DNA from 2 places in the Clostridium sp. ETTB3 genome. Region 2 is predicted to be linked to the other one. Evidence: riboswitches for the same ligand, from Rfam matches in the RefSeq annotation. Region 2 holds a riboswitch; the other holds the start of a gene.
The links. A riboswitch is a leader RNA that binds a small molecule or an ion and turns the genes downstream of it on or off. The one in region 2 is predicted to bind S-adenosylmethionine.
Positions count from the first base shown of each region.

Region 1: another riboswitch for S-adenosylmethionine. It lies ahead of metK (methionine adenosyltransferase); the one in region 2 lies ahead of ACUN06_RS04870 (methionine ABC transporter ATP-binding protein).

Region 1 is NZ_CP199832.1:480,712-488,945, forward strand. It holds gene mreB (rod shape-determining protein MreB) at 1-556, shown strand, start outside; gene yyaC (spore protease YyaC) at 599-1,138, opposite strand; tRNA gene ACUN06_RS02385 (tRNA-Tyr) at 1,566-1,650, shown strand; tRNA gene ACUN06_RS02390 (tRNA-Thr) at 1,692-1,766, shown strand; tRNA gene ACUN06_RS02395 (tRNA-Tyr) at 1,770-1,854, shown strand; tRNA gene ACUN06_RS02400 (tRNA-Val) at 1,878-1,953, shown strand; tRNA gene ACUN06_RS02405 (tRNA-Thr) at 1,959-2,033, shown strand; tRNA gene ACUN06_RS02410 (tRNA-Tyr) at 2,039-2,123, shown strand; SAM riboswitch class I at 2,242-2,374, shown strand; gene metK (methionine adenosyltransferase) at 2,463-3,638, shown strand; gene nagA (N-acetylglucosamine-6-phosphate deacetylase) at 3,734-4,870, opposite strand; gene recD2 (SF1B family DNA helicase RecD2) at 5,022-7,253, shown strand; gene ACUN06_RS02430 (hypothetical protein) at 7,272-8,234, shown strand, end outside.
Region 2 is NZ_CP199832.1:988,808-997,041, forward strand. It holds gene ACUN06_RS04855 (stage V sporulation protein D) at 1-1,367, shown strand, start outside; gene ftsW (putative lipid II flippase FtsW) at 1,389-2,600, shown strand; gene ACUN06_RS04865 (hypothetical protein) at 2,632-2,934, shown strand; SAM riboswitch class I at 3,205-3,380, shown strand; gene ACUN06_RS04870 (methionine ABC transporter ATP-binding protein) at 3,484-4,449, shown strand; gene ACUN06_RS04875 (methionine ABC transporter permease) at 4,451-5,098, shown strand; gene ACUN06_RS04880 (MetQ/NlpA family ABC transporter substrate-binding protein) at 5,136-5,954, shown strand; gene ACUN06_RS04885 (YkvA family protein) at 6,198-7,157, shown strand; gene ACUN06_RS04890 (ribonuclease H family protein) at 7,197-7,814, shown strand; gene ACUN06_RS04895 (YtxH domain-containing protein) at 7,867-8,049, shown strand; gene ACUN06_RS04900 (helix-turn-helix domain-containing protein) at 8,215-8,234, shown strand, end outside.

The DNA.
Region 1 (8,234 bases), 510 kb from region 2:
AGGAACAACTGATATTGCAATTATATCTTTAGGTGGAGTAGTTATTAGAGAGTCTATAAAAGTAGCTGGAGATAAGTTTGATGAAGCAATTATTAAATATGTAAGGATGAAATATAAGATTTTAATCGGAGAAAAGACTGCTGAAGATTTAAAAGTTAGTGTAGGATCAGTTTTTAAAGATTCGAGAAATATATCAACAAGTATAAAAGGTAGGAATTTAATAACTGGGTTACCTGGTGAAGTTTTAATTTCAACTGAAGAATTAAGAGAAGCTTTAATGGAGCCGGTTTCAATGATTTTAGAAAGTGTAAAATCTGTTTTAGAGCAAACTCCTCCAGAATTAGCCGCAGATATAATCGAAAGAGGGATATTAATGACTGGTGGAGGAGCGTTAATAGATGGATTAGATAAGCTTATCGAAGATAGTACAGGCATTAAGGTTAATGTTGCAAGTAATTCTATAGAAGCTGTAGCATTAGGAACTGGAGAGGTGCTTAAATATGCATCAAAATTGGACAATGAGTTTACTAATAAGGAAATTACTTTAATAGATTAGAGTTTGGTTTTTAAAATAAACAATGCTAGAAGTAGTACAGTTCTAGCATTGTTTATTTGATAACGAATTTAGATAATAGGCATTAATTAAGCCGTTAGAAATAACTTTTGCCATTTCAAATACTAAGTGAAGTCGTATACTGCGAGAAGTAAAAAATTCAGCTGCATCGCTAGAATCAATTATTCCAATTATTGAGGCAACACCAACATCAGGTAATGATTTTCCAACACCCTTTCCAGGATGAATTGGATAATCGCGTGTATGAATCTCGCCAATGGAATTTGTATCTCCAAGACAAGCATCTATTCCTATTATACATGCATTAGGGTGTAATTTATTTATTTCTTCTAGTTTTTTATCTAAATTCAATGCGTGAATAGGATCCTTTAATGTTCCATATACAGGTAAGGGAAAATTATGTTCTTCAAGAAATGTTCCAACAAGTGGTCCCAAACAATCACCAACACATTTATCAGTACCAATACAAACTATAATACTATTAGGATTAATATATTTTATCATAAATTCAGCAATTTCATAGTAAGCTAAATTAGATTTATAATTAAATTTCCTTTTAATCAAATAATTCACCCCTATCTTTATAATGAAGATTATTTTTATTTGTTATAAATAAGGAAGCATATATTAAAATTCTTCATGAAATTTTATCTCATATAAATATATGACTTATAAAGCAATAATATAATTTTTATAAAAAATAAAGTTTATATTTTTATAATTAAATAAAAATATATTAAAATGCTATCCTTGTACTTATACTATATTTATTAAAAATAAATGTGTTACTAAAATATAAGGGAAATATATTTAAAGTATAAAAAGAAAATTATATTAAAATGGAGAAAAAGAGAGTAATTTAAATTTAATTACATATAATTAGGGATAATAGGCTAAAATAGTGGTTGAAATATAATTGGTTTAATTATATACTAGTCCTTGTCAGTTCGGCAGTAACAAAACGAACGGCACAAAGTTATAAAACAAAAATGGGGGAGTTCCCGAGAGGCCAAAGGGGGCAGACTGTAAATCTGTTACGTTTCGTTTCGATGGTTCGAATCCGTCCTCCCCCACCATTAATAACTTGAAAATTAATGAAATTGAAATTTGTTAATATGCTTCATTGGCTCAATGGCAGAGCAGCTGACTTGTAATCAGCAGGTTGTTGGTTCGACTCCGACATGAAGCTCCAAATGGGGGAGTTCCCGAGAGGCCAAAGGGGGCAGACTGTAAATCTGTTACGTTTCGTTTCGATGGTTCGAATCCGTCCTCCCCCACCATTTAAAATTTTCAAATTAATTATGGAAGCATAGCTCAGCTGGGAGAGCATCTGCCTTACAAGCAGAGGGTCACAGGTTCGATCCCTGTTGTTTCCACCAAATAAGCTTCATTGGCTCAATGGCAGAGCAGCTGACTTGTAATCAGCAGGTTGTTGGTTCGACTCCGACATGAAGCTCCAAAAATGGGGGAGTTCCCGAGAGGCCAAAGGGGGCAGACTGTAAATCTGTTACGTTTCGTTTCGATGGTTCGAATCCGTCCTCCCCCACCATTTAAGCATGGTTTATACCATGCTTTTTTTATATATTAGTTATACATAAAAATAAAAAATTATTGACATAGTATGGATATATGTATAAAATGTTCTTAGAAATAAAATTTGATATTAGTTCTTATCCAGAGAGGTGGAGGGATAAAGGCCCTGTGAAACCCGGCAACCTGTTGATAGTGACAAGTAATAATATTTGAAACTAGTAGACGTGGTGCAAATTCCTGCAGAATTTTTAATTTGCAAGATAAGAAGACATTAGATAATAATAAGTCTCTTCTTTTTGCAAGAGACTTTTTTTATTGCTTAGAATTAATATCAGAATGAGAGGAGCTAAGCAAAATGAAAAGATTATTTACATCAGAATCAGTAACAGAAGGGCATCCAGATAAAATATGTGACCAAATTTCGGATGCAGTTTTAGACAGTATATTAGCAAGGGATCCAATGGCAAGAGTTGCTTGTGAAACAGCAGTAACAACAGGAATGGTACTAGTAATGGGGGAAATATCAACATCTTGTTATGTAGATATTCCTAAAGTAGTTAGAAACACAATTAAAGAAATTGGATATGATAGAGCTAAATATGGATTTGATTGTGATACTTGTTCAGTATTAACATCTATTGATGAACAATCAAGTGATATTGCAATGGGAGTTGATGAGGCTTTAGAATCTAGAGAGGGAGAAAATGATGAAGTTGAAGCTGTAGGTGCTGGAGATCAAGGAATGATGTTTGGGTTTGCAACTAATGAAACACCTGAATATATGCCTTCACCAATTGCTATGGCACATAGATTATCAAGAAGATTAACAGAAGTAAGAAAAAATGGAACTTTATCATATTTAAGACCAGATGGTAAAACTCAAGTAACGGTGGAATATGATGATAATAAGGTAGTAAGAATTGATGCAATAGTTATATCAACTCAACATGATGAACATGTAAGTCAAGAACAAATAAGAGAAGATTTAATGGAGCATGTAATAAGAGCTGTTATACCTGCTGAATTATTAGATGAATCAACTAAATATTACATTAATCCAACTGGTAGATTTGTTGTTGGAGGACCACAAGGAGATAGTGGATTAACAGGAAGAAAAATTATAGTTGATACTTATGGAGGATATGGAAGACACGGTGGTGGTGCATTCTCAGGAAAAGATCCAACAAAGGTTGATAGATCAGCAGCTTATGCAGCAAGATGGGTAGCTAAGAACTTAGTTGCAGCTGGTATAGCTGATAAATTAGAAATTCAATTAGCTTATGCAATAGGTGTTGCAAAGCCAGTATCTATTGAAGTTGAAACTTTTGGAACAGGTAAGTTAAGTGATGAAGAAATAACTAACATTGTTGAAAAAGTATTTGATTTAAGACCAGGAGCAATTATAAGAGATCTTGATTTAAGAAGACCTTTATATAGACAAACAGCTGCTTATGGTCACTTTGGTAGAAATGATTTAAATTTACCTTGGGAACAATTAAATAAAGTTGATGAAATAAAGAAATACCTATAATAAAAAGCGAGGACATAAGTCTTCGCTTTTTATTATAATTAAAAGATTAAGTATCTTATGATGAAATTAATACAAAGTTTCTAGAGTAAAAAATATTAATTAGAATAAACTACCTTACCACCAATTATAGTAATTTTAATATCAATATTTTCATCAAAAACAACTAAATCAGCATCAAAATTTTCTTTAATTTGCCCTTTTTTATTATCAACCTTACAATATTTTGCTCCGTTGTAAGAAGCCATTTTAATTATTTCGTATAAAGGATAGTCAGTATTTTCATAAATATTTTTTATTGCTTTATTAAGAGTTAAAACAGATCCAGCTAATGCTCCATTTTCAAGTCTAGCAGCACCGTTTTTTACTATAACAGGTTGTCCGCCTAAAGCATATTTTCCATCAGGCATTCCACAAGCACACATTGCATCAGTAACTAATAATGTTTTATCAGTTCCTTTTTGTTTATAAGCAATTCTTAATGATGGGTAAGATATATGAATACCATCAGAAATTGTTTCTGTAGTTATATCAGTATCAAAAGTTGCGCCTACAACTCCAGGTTCTCTATGGGTAAAACCAGTCATTGCATTAAATAAGTGTGTTGAATGGCAAAATCCACTTTTTATACCTTCAATAGCTTCTTCATAAGTAGCTTTAGTATGACCTATAGAACAACGGATTCCTTTTTCAGTTAATATACTAGCTAATTCTTTTGCTCCATCAACTTCAGGGGCCATAGTAATTGACACTACAGCATCCATTGCATCTCCTGTCATAGCTTCGAAGTTTTCATAGCTTGGCTTAATTAGATAGTTAGAATTTTGAGCACCTATGGCACCAGGACTAATAAATGGTCCTTCTAAGTGAGCACCTAAAACTTGTGCACCATCTGTACCTTCTATTTTAGCTTTCTTAATAGCTAACATAGATTTTAATATGTCTGAAGCAGACATTGTCATTGTTGTTGGAGTAAACGAAGTAGTACCAAACTTACAAATTGTTTTTGAAATTTCATTTATTGCTTCAAATGTACCATCCATAGTATCATATCCACTAGCACCATGAATATGAACATCGATAAATCCAGGAGCAACATAGAGACCCTTGCAGTCTATTTCCTCATTAGTATTTATAATTTTGGGATTTATCTCCTTTATTATATCGTTTTCAATTAATATAGATCCCTTTTCAATTTTATCGAGAAAAACGATATTACAATTTTTTAATAACATATAAATAGACCTCCAGAATAATGTTTAACAATTTTATTACATGCTAATAATGTATAAGTGAATAAGTAAGTTCTAATTTAACAAAGAAAATTTCACTTATGTTATAATTATATAATATTAATAAGTAAAATAAAATGTTTGGAGCGATAATATGGAGATATTAGATGGCTTAGTTGAAGCTGTAATATTTAAAAGTGAGGATACTGGTTATGTAGTAGCTAAAATTACAGCTAATAAAGAAGTAAATACAATTGTAGGAACAATGCCATTAATAAAAGAAGGGCAGCAAATTGAGGTTAAGGGTGAATGGATTAAACATAAGCAATTTGGAAGACAATTTAATGTAGAAGAATATAAAGAAGTTTTACCAACATCCACAAAAGAAATTGAAAAATACTTAAGCACAGGAATAATTCATGGAATAGGACCAGTAACAGCTAAAAAAATAGTAAAAGCTTTTGGAGAAGAAACATTAAATATATTAGATAATAATATTGAAAGGTTAAAAGAAGTAGAAGGTATTGGGAAGAAAAAATATAATATTATTTATCAATCATATTTAGAAACTAGGGAACTCAAAGATATAATAATGTTTTTTCAAAAACATGGGGTAACTATAAATCAATGTTTAAAAATTTATAAAAAATTTGGTGGAGATGCACAAAATATTGTATCTGAAAATCCATATATTTTAAGTGATGAAATTTCAGGAATTGGTTTTTTAACATCTGATAGAATAGCAAAAAGCTTAGGAATTGAACCTATATCAGATTTTAGAGTACAAAGTGGAATAAAATATGCATTAAATAGTTTTTCAGGGCTTGGAAATACATATATGCCAAAGGATAAACTTATAAATGAAGCTCAAAGGGTTTTAAGTGTAGATAAAGAGTTAATAGAAGTTAATATATATAATAGTGTCTTAGAAGGAAAAATAAAGATAGAAAAGATAAATGAAATTGAAGCTGTATACTCATTACCATATTATTTTTGTGAATTAGGAGTAACTAATAAGATAATTACCTTAAGCATTGAAAACTTTCAAACTATAAACTCTGATATTACTTTTGAAATATCAAGTTTTGAAAGAAAAAATAATATAGTATTTGCAGATTCTCAAAAAGAAGCAATATTAGGTGCCTTTGAAAATGGAATTGAAATAATTACTGGTGGTCCAGGTACTGGAAAGACAACAATAATTAAGTGTATAATAGAAATATATGAAAATAATGGAATGAAGGTTCTTTTGGCAGCACCAACAGGAAGAGCAGCTAAGAGGATGACAGAATCAACTGGTAGAGAAGCAAAAACTATACATAGATTATTAGAAATGGGAGTGAGTGATAATGAAAATTCATTCTTTGGAAGAGGTGAAGGAGAGCCACTAGAAGGTGATGTAATAATAGTAGATGAAGCATCAATGATTGATATAATGCTTATGAATAGTTTACTTAAGGCAATTAAACTTGGAACAAGACTAATAATAGTTGGAGATGCAGATCAATTGCCGTCAGTAGGTCCAGGAAATGTTTTAAGGGATTTAATAGATAGTGAATTTATTAAGGTAGTTAGATTAAAGGATATATTTAGACAGGGAAAAGAAAGCATGATTATAACAAATGCGCATAGAATAAATAATGGTGAACTACCTTATTTAAATAAAAAGGGCGGAGATTTCTTTTTTGATAATAGAGAAAGTAATGAAGAAATTTTAGAAACTATTTTAGATTTAGTAAATAGAAGATTGCCTCTTTTCAACTCTAAGTGGAATAAGATAAGGGATTTTCAGGTACTTTCACCTACTAGAAAAGGAATTTTAGGGGTAGATAATTTAAATAATGAACTTCAATCTATATTAAATCCTCCTAGTAAAGATAAAAAGGAAAGAAAGTTTAAGGATAGTGTTTTTAGAGAAGGCGATAAGGTAATGCAAACTAAAAATAATTATTCATTAAAATGGAATAGAATAAATGGATATGGTGATAATGAAGGTGTAGGTATTTTTAATGGAGATATGGGTTTTATTGAGTCAATTAGTGAAGAAAATAGAACAGTAACAGTTGTATTTGATGATGAAAGAAGAATAGTATATGACAACCTATATGTTGAAGAATTAGAATTAGCATATGCAATTACTATTCATAAAAGTCAAGGAAGTGAATTTAAAGTAATAATAACACCAGCATTTATGGGTTCAGCATTTTTGATGAATAGAAATATATTATATACAGGAATAACAAGAGCAAAAGAATTAGTTGTAGTAGTTGGAAATCAAAGGGCATTAAAGTATATGGTAGATAATACAAATAGTATGGAGAGATATTCATCATTAAAAGAAAGAATTTTAGATATTATATCTGATGATAAGATAAAGGAAGAATAAATAATGGAGTCTGATACTATGAATTATAAGGAATTGAGTAATGTTTTTAAGAAAATAAGTAAATGGGATTCAAAAAAGACAAAGGTTTTATCTATAAAAACAAGACCATTTAATACAATAGCAGTTTTTTCAAATATAATTAATAAGACAATATGTAAGAACAAAAATATACTTTATATATTTTGCAATAGAGAAAAAAAATATGCTTCTGAAAAGATAAAAGAATTAAATAATTTTGTAGATGGTATTATAGAGTCAGAAAAATTAAAAGATAATTTTAAATATATATTTATTGAAGAAATAAGTGAAGTAACTGAATTTTATGATTTAGTAATATTTGATGATATAAGTTTATTTTCAAAGGTAAGCAATGAATATATTAGAGAAGCTGTTGAAGAAATATATTGGAATTGTAATAAAATTATAATTTATGCAAGTGATCATATTTTTCCAATTGGAGAAAAATTAGAAATAAATTATATGATGAAAAAATATCCTATAATTGAACCTAGATTAATGAATACTAGAATAAAGTTAGAAGAAAATATACCTCTTTCATTATTTGAGTATTTTAAATGGTTTAAAGAAAATAAAAGAATAGTATTAATTGTAGTTCCATCAGAGGAAAAGTTAAATAAAGTGTATAATCATTATTGTAGTACATTGAAGTCATTAGAAATAAGAGTTGTGAGGTATAATAAAAATCAAGATTTTAAATTTGTTAGTGATATAATCCAAGGATATAGTAATACATTGTTCATAATAACTAATAGTTGTGGACAATATATTAGAAACATTCCAAATTTAAATGTGATAATGTTGTTTGCAGATGATATATATTATTCATATAAAAAAATACTTTATATTTGTGGGGCTGTAAATATGTCTCAAGATATTCAATGTGAAGCTATAATGGTATCAAGAGAAGTTTCAGAAGAAATGGATAAAGCTAAAGTTATAACGAGGATGTTTAATAAAAGT
Region 2 (8,234 bases):
TAAATAAGCCAGATTATGATCCAAACACTCCATACACTGGATATGAGTCCTTTGATGGAGAAACTGAAAATGATCAAATACAAAATATGTGGAGAAATTGGCTTGTAAGTGATACGTTTGAGCCAGGGTCTACATTTAAAACAGTTACTATGGTAGCAGCACTTCAAGAAGGGGTAGTTAGTGATAGTGATACATTTGTATGTAATGGTGGAGTTAAATTTGGAAATACAACAGTTAAATGCTGGAAACGTGAAGGCCATGGAACTCAAACTTTAGCTGAAGTATTAAAAAATTCTTGTAATGTTGGAATGATGGAAATTGGAGAAAGACTTGGAATTGAAAAGCTAAATGAATATATTTATAAATTAGGTTTTGGTAAAACAACGGGAATTGATTTACCTGGAGAAGCATCAGGTATAGTTAAATCAAGTGATACAGTTTCTGCTATAGATTTAGCAACAATATCATTTGGACAAACTAACACAGTAACATCATTACAACTTATGGCGGCTTTTAATGCAATTGCAAATGGTGGAGATTTAATACAACCACATATAGTAAAGGAAATTTCTCATGAAGATGAAAGTGGAAATAGAGTAATAGATGAAGAAGTAAAGGTTAGTGTAAAAAAAGATTTATTAACAGATTCAAGTACTGCATTACTTAGAAGTTATTTAGAAAGAACTGTAACTAAAGATGGGCCATATGGTGCATTTGTACAAGGATATAATGTTGGAGGAAAAACTGGTACAGCACAAAAAGTTGATCCTAATACAGGAACTTATTCAAAGGATAAATATATTTCATCTATGATAGCGCTTGCACCAATAGAAAATCCACAAATAACAGTATTTATAGCTGTAGATGAACCAAGTAATGGAGCTTATTATGGAGGGGAAGTTGCAGCACCATTAATGAAAGAGTTATTTGAGGAAGTGTTTAAATATATGGATTCTCCTTTGGCAAAAGAAAGATTTTCAATTTATAAAAATGTAATAATTCCAGATGTAAGAGGAAAATCTATTGATGAAGCAAAACAAATATTAAAAGCCAATAATCTTGAAGCAGAAATTAAAGGAAATGGTAAAACTATAGTTTCAATGGAAACTTATCCAGGATCAACTGTTAAAGAAGGCACAACTATTACTATAACAGCAAAAGATAGTAATCAAATTAATAAAGAAGTCATAATGCCAGACTTAAAAGGAAGCACAAAGGAATTTGCTAGTGAAATTTTAAATAATTTAGGGATTATATGTGAATTTGAAGGAGAAGGAAATGTTCATTCTCAAAGTATAGCAAGTGGGAATAAGGTGGTTAAAGGAACTAAAGTTACTATAACACTAAATAAAGAATTTGAGTATTAATTATATTCTGAGGAAGGTAATATGAAAAATAATGGGAAAAATATAAAAAAGGGAAATGTAAGGAAAAAGAAAAAAATTAGAAAGAAAAATAAATATAAAGGGATAGACTTATATATATTTTGTTCTGTCTTAGTATTAGTTGCTATTGGAATAATAATGGTTTTTTCAGCAAGTTATTATGATGCATTATATAAGCATAAAAATGTTTTTTATTTTTTAAGTAAAGAGTTAACATGGGCTCCAGTGGGATTAATAGCTATGCTTATATTTACATTTGTTGATTATCATTTTTGGAAAAAGGTAACACTTCCAGGGTATGTAATAACGCTTATAACTTTAATTGCAGTTTTATTTATAGGTAGTAATATTAATGGGGCAACTCGTTGGATTAAAATTATGGGAGTGTCATTTCAACCATCAGAACTTGCGAAATATATGATTGTATTCTTTCTAGCAATGGTTATTGAACAATATGGACAAATTAAAGAAAAGTGGTTTGCTTCAATAATATACTTATTATTTGCATTAGTATTTTCAGGATTGGTTTTGGCGGAAAATAACTTAAGTATTTCAGCTATTATAATGTTTGTAGCATTTATTATAGTTTTTTCAGAAGGAATGAGTGGAAAAATCACTGGTATATTAATGGGTTTAGGTGGAATAGGAGTTTTAATAGCTATTTTTACTTCTGGTTATAGAATGAAGAGATTTATAAGCTTTATAAATCCTTGGAAATATGCAACTGATGAGGGGTATCAATTAGTTCATTCACTTTATGCAATAGGGACAGGTGGCTTATTTGGTGTTGGATTAGGAAATTCTAAGCAAAAGGCATTATATATGCCTGAACCACATAATGATTTTATTTTTGCAATTATATGTGAAGAATTAGGGCTTATTGGAGCTATAATAATAATTTCTGTATTTTTAGTATTAATAATAGCAGGAATTAATGTTGCAATGAGGGCTAAAGATAAATATGGTAGACTTTTAGCTACTGGTATTATTTCTGTAATAGCTGTGCAAGTTGTAATTAATATAGCTGTTGTTACTGGAAGTATGCCAGTTACAGGAGTACCTTTACCATTTATAAGCTATGGTGGAACATCACTTGTGTTTAATTTAGCTGCAATTGGAGTATTGCTTAATATATCAAGTCAAACAAAAACACATAAGGATGAAATTCAAGAGAAAATAGAAAGAAAGAGAATAAAAAGCAAAATGAATATTTAATAATTAAATGAAATAATGGAGTAAAGGGATTATGGATATTTTTAGTTTATTAAATAATGATATATCAGGATTAACTGAAGAAGAAAGAAGAATTGCTGAAAAGTTTAATGAAAGTTTAAGGAAAAAAATAATAGATGATTTAGCAAAATGTGAAATTAATGAAATTATAAATGAATTAAAATCAGATGAAGAAAATTTTAAAGCTAAATTAGAAGATATCTTAATAAATGGGAAAAAGGGATATATAAATATGCCTACCAAAGCTTTAATAGATATATATCTTGATAAAAGTAATGAGGTAGATTTTATAAAATTAATTGAAAGCATAAGATAGAAGCTCTCATGCTTGGATTGTTATAGAAAATAATAAAATAAAAAGTGTATTAACTTAAAATAATTAAAAAGAATAAGATAGTAAACATCTCTTATATAAATTTTATTTTAGATTTTGTGGAAGACAATACTGATGCAGAAGTTATAAAAATAGAAGAGGAAGTAACTGAATTTTAAATCTTTGAATAAGGTGAAAAATTTTATAAATAATTTATTGACAAAAAAGAAGAACTATTATATATTATTATTAACAAAACAAGTTAATATTTGAATCTTATCCAGAGTGGTGGAGGGACTGGCCCTATGAAACCCGGCAACCTGTCAATAGTGACAAGTGATAAGTGACAAGTGACAAATTTAAATTAATGATTTGCCACTTGTCACTTGTCACTTGCAACTGGTAGACGTGGTGCTAATTCCTGCAGTTTTATAACTGAATGATGAGAGAGTAAATTAGTAGTGAATTTTATAGCGCGCTTGAGTTTATTCTCTAGCGTGTTTTTTTGTTTATTTAAATTGACTACTTAGTAAAATATGGAGGTGGACATCTATGATTAAAATGCAAAATGTAAAGAAAAGTTTTGAAAATACAGAAGTGTTAAAAGATATTTCCTTAAATATAAGCGAAGGTGAAATTTATGGACTTATAGGTCATAGTGGAGCTGGAAAATCTACTCTTTTAAGATGTATAAATGCATTAGAAGATTATAATGAAGGTTCAGTTAAAGTTATGGACAAAGAAGTAAGGCTTTTAAGTGAAAAGGGTAAAAGAGAATTAAGAAAAGAATTAGGTATGATATTTCAAGGATTTAATCTTCTAACTAGAAAAAATGTATTTCAAAATGTAGCTTTACCATTAGAGGTATGGGGATATGATAAATCATTTATAAATAAAAGGGTTAATGAGTTACTTGAAGTTGTAGGTCTTTCAGAAAAGGCAAAGAGTAAGCCATCAGAATTAAGCGGTGGTCAAAAGCAAAGAGTAGCAATTGCAAGAGCATTAGCATTAGAGCCTAAAATACTTTTATGTGATGAAGCAACATCAGCATTAGATCCTAAAACAACTAAGGATATTCTTGCATTATTAGAAGATATTAATAAAAAATTAGGAATTACTATAGTTATTGTTACACATCAAATGGAGGTTGTAAAACAAATATGCCAAAAGGTTGCTTTGCTTCAAGGGGGAGTACTTGTAGCAGAAGGGAAAGCAGAAGAAGTATTCCTTAAACCAGAAGTGTCATTAAAGAAATTCTTGGGAGAAGAAGATGATGGTGATGCATTACCTAAAAATGGGGTAAATATTAAGTTATTCTTCCCTAGTGATTCTTCAGAAAATGCTCTTATAACAAAGATGGCAAGAGAACTTAATATTGATTTTTCAATAGTTGGAGGAAAGTTAGAGAAGTTTAGAAATAATGTTTTAGGAACATTAACTATAAATATAAATGAAAAAGATAGAGAAGAAGTAATGAAATATTTATCATCAAAAGATATTATATTGGAGGTGTTATAAGATGGATAGTAAAATTATTGATGTTATGATTCAAGCTGTTGGACAAACAGTTTATATGGTGTTTTTCTCAACATTATTTGCAAGTATATTAGGGTTTATACTAGGGATAGTTGTAACTGTTACATCTCCAAAAGGATTAAAGCCAAATAAGATAATATATAATGCATTAGATTTAATAATAAATGTATTAAGAAGTTTTCCATTTATAATTTTAATAGTATTTATTATTCCATTAACTAGAGCTATTGTAGGTACACCAATAGGTGAAGCAGCAGCAATAGTGCCATTAACAATAGCAGCAGCTCCGTTTGTTGCAAGAATAATTGAATCATCTCTAAAGGAAGTTGATTCAGGCGTAATAGAAGCTGCAAAATCATTTGGTGCATCAAATACTCAAATAATATTTAAAGTAATGTTAAAAGAAGCAGTACCATCAATTATATCAGGATTAACTTTAACTATTATAAATATAATAGGATATTCAGCAATGGCAGGAAGTGTTGGAGCTGGAGGATTAGGAAAAGTAGCAATAAGTTATGGGTATCAAAGATATCAAACGGATGTAATGATAGTTACAGTAATTATTTTAATAATAATGGTTCAAGGGCTTCAAAGCTTAGGTAATTATTTATATAAAAAATTAAGTTAATTAAAATATTTATGATAAATTTAGGGGGAATTTAAAAATGAAAAAGAGAAGTATTTTAACTGCTATAGTAGCAGGAATATTATCAATTGGATTAATTGGATGTGGAGGTAGTAATTCTTCAAATGGGGATGATAAAGTAATAAAAGTTGGGGTATCACCAGTTCCTCATGAAGAAATAATGGAAGTTGCAAAGCCACTTTTAGAAGCAAAAGGATATAAAGTAGAAATAGTTGAATTTACTGATTATGTATTACCAAATACATCATTAGAAAATGGGGAATTAGATGCAAATTACTTTCAACATATTGCATACTTGAATTCATTTAATGCAGATAATGGAACACATTTAACATATACAGCAGAAATTCACTTAGAGCCAATGGGAGCTTTTTCAAAAAAATATAAAAGTGTAGATGAGGTTGAAGAGGGAGCAGTAGTAGCAGTACCAGATGATCCATCGAATGAAGCAAGAGCTTTAAGAGTATTAGCAGCAGCTGGATTAATTGAAGTTAAGGATGGAGAATTAATAACTATAGCTGATATTACTTCAAATCCTAAAAACTTAGAATTTAAGGAATTAGAAGCAGCTACTTTACCAAGAGTTTTAGAAGATGTTGATATAGCAGTTATTAATGGTAATTATGCTTTAGAAGCTGGTCTTGATGTTAATAAAAATGCATTTTATGCAGAAGATAAAAATATAGAAAGCTTAAAAGAAAGAAGAAATATTTTAGCTGTTAAAGAGGGAAATGAAAATACTCAAAAAATTAAAGATTTAACAGAAGCTCTTACTTCAAAAGAAGTTAGAGATTTTATAAATGAAAAATATAAAGGCGCAGTTGTACCAGTATTTTAATTTAAAAGCAATAAATATTATAATAATTAATAGGGGAGTTAATTATTACAAAGGGGCTTAAGATAGGTAAGGGATTTACATTGAAGTTTGTAAATCCCTTTTAGTATTTTAAAATTAAAGTATGTAAATACAAGCTTTTAAATTTAATATAAATAAAGTATACTGTATATTATGTATAAATATAGATGTATTAATGAGCAAGCAAGATAAATTTAAACTTTTTTGAAAGAAAGGGGACAAGTTATGAATATAAATAGTATAAATGTAGGATTAACAGGAGAAAATTTATTAAGTATATATAATGACTTTGTATCAATTAAAGAGATAGATATTAAAAAAGTTGAAATTAATGATGATATTAAAATAATAGGTTCATTTTCAAAAGGAGTTATTATTAAATTTGAAGTTAAAGTTAAATTTAATTCCATGGAAAATGGATTAACTAAAGGGGAAGTAACGGGGGTTAAGATTTTAAATGTTGGAATACCTTCATTTGTAAGGAAAGTGGCATTGAAATTTATATTAAAGTCATTAAAAGATAAAGGAATATATTATGAAAAGGGAAAGGTAATTATACAGTATAAATATTTATTAAAAGACATACCTTATGTAGATTTTGATATATATAGTATTTATTGTACTTATGGAGTACTTAATTTAGAGTTAAGAAATGCTAAAATTTCATTAAGTGGAGAATTAAAAAAAGAAGTAGAGTTATTAAGTTTTGAAAATGAACAAGAGCAAGAATATAATGAAGAAGAATTAATAAAAATAAATGATTTTTATGCTAAAGGAAGAGAAAAAATTAAGGGTAAAATGCCAATAGGAGTTAAAAAATATAGTGATTACATATTTGTATTACCTGATATAGCAACATTAATATATAGACTTCTTAAAGATAAGAGAGTAAGTATGAAAACCAAGATTATAATATCAGGTGCAGTTGCTTATATTACAGTACCTTGTGATATTATACCGGATAAGATACCTTTTATAGGAAAAGTAGATGATATTGCAATAGGAATTTTTGCATTAAATATTATAATGACAGAAGTTCCATTAAATGTTATTTTAGAAAATTGGCAAGGAAAAAATGATATTTTAATAGTTTTAAAAAATGTTGTTGAATATGCTACTAACTTTACTGGGGCAAAGAATATTAATAGTATTTGCAAGGTTTTAGAAGAATTATTATCTGTGTAATTTAGTAGTAAATAATTATGAAAAAGGAGAAAATATATTTTGAAATATTATGCTGTTTATAAGGGGAAATCAGTAATACCTAAAATTTATACTTCATGGGATGAATGTAAAAAGGATGTAATAGGATTTAAGGGGGCTATATATAAAAGCTTTACTACTGAAAAAGAAGCTAAAGAGTTTATTTCACTAAATTCACAAGGAAAGAAACTAGAAAATATTCAAGATGAAGAAAGTGAAAGTGGATTGTTTATATATGTAGATGGAAGTTTTACTGTTGATAAAGGGAATTTTTCTTATGGATTAGTTGCTGTTAATGATGGAAAGATAATTTATGAAGATAAAGGAATTGGATTTGATAAAGAAGCAATTGCTTTAAGAAATGTATCTGGTGAGGTATTAGGAGCAAAAATGGCTGTGGAATTTGCTATTAATAATAATTATAAAGAGGTTACAATAGCATATGATTATCAAGGGATTGAATCATGGGCATTAGGAACTTGGAAAAGAAATAATAAAATAACTTCTGAATATAATGAATATATGCAAAATAAAATGAAGGAAATAAATATAAGATTTAAAAAAATAAAAGGTCACTCAGGACATAAATATAATGATTTAGCAGATAAACTTGCTAAAGAGGCATTAGGGATAAAATGATGATTATTTTGAAAAAAAATACACATACTATTTTTAGAAAAATAAAAAAGAGGTGTTATTTTTGGGAAAAGTAATTAAAAGTTTAGCAATAGGAACTATTTTTGGTGTTGCAATAGGAATAATGGTTTTACCAGAGTTAGATAGAAAGACTCAAAGAAATATAAGAAAAACAAGGAGGAAAATTAAAGGAGTAGCTGAGGACGCATATGATAATATTTTAGATTATATTAATTAAAATAATTAAAACTGTTATGGTATTCTATAACAGTTTTTTTAATTGTTTTAAATATAATTGAATATAAAAGTCAAAAAAAATATTTTTTTGTTTTTTTTATGGTATAATAAGTAATATAAATAAAATTTGCAATTAATATAAATGTTGGTAAAGGAAGATTATGCCATGGAGATACTTACTTTAGG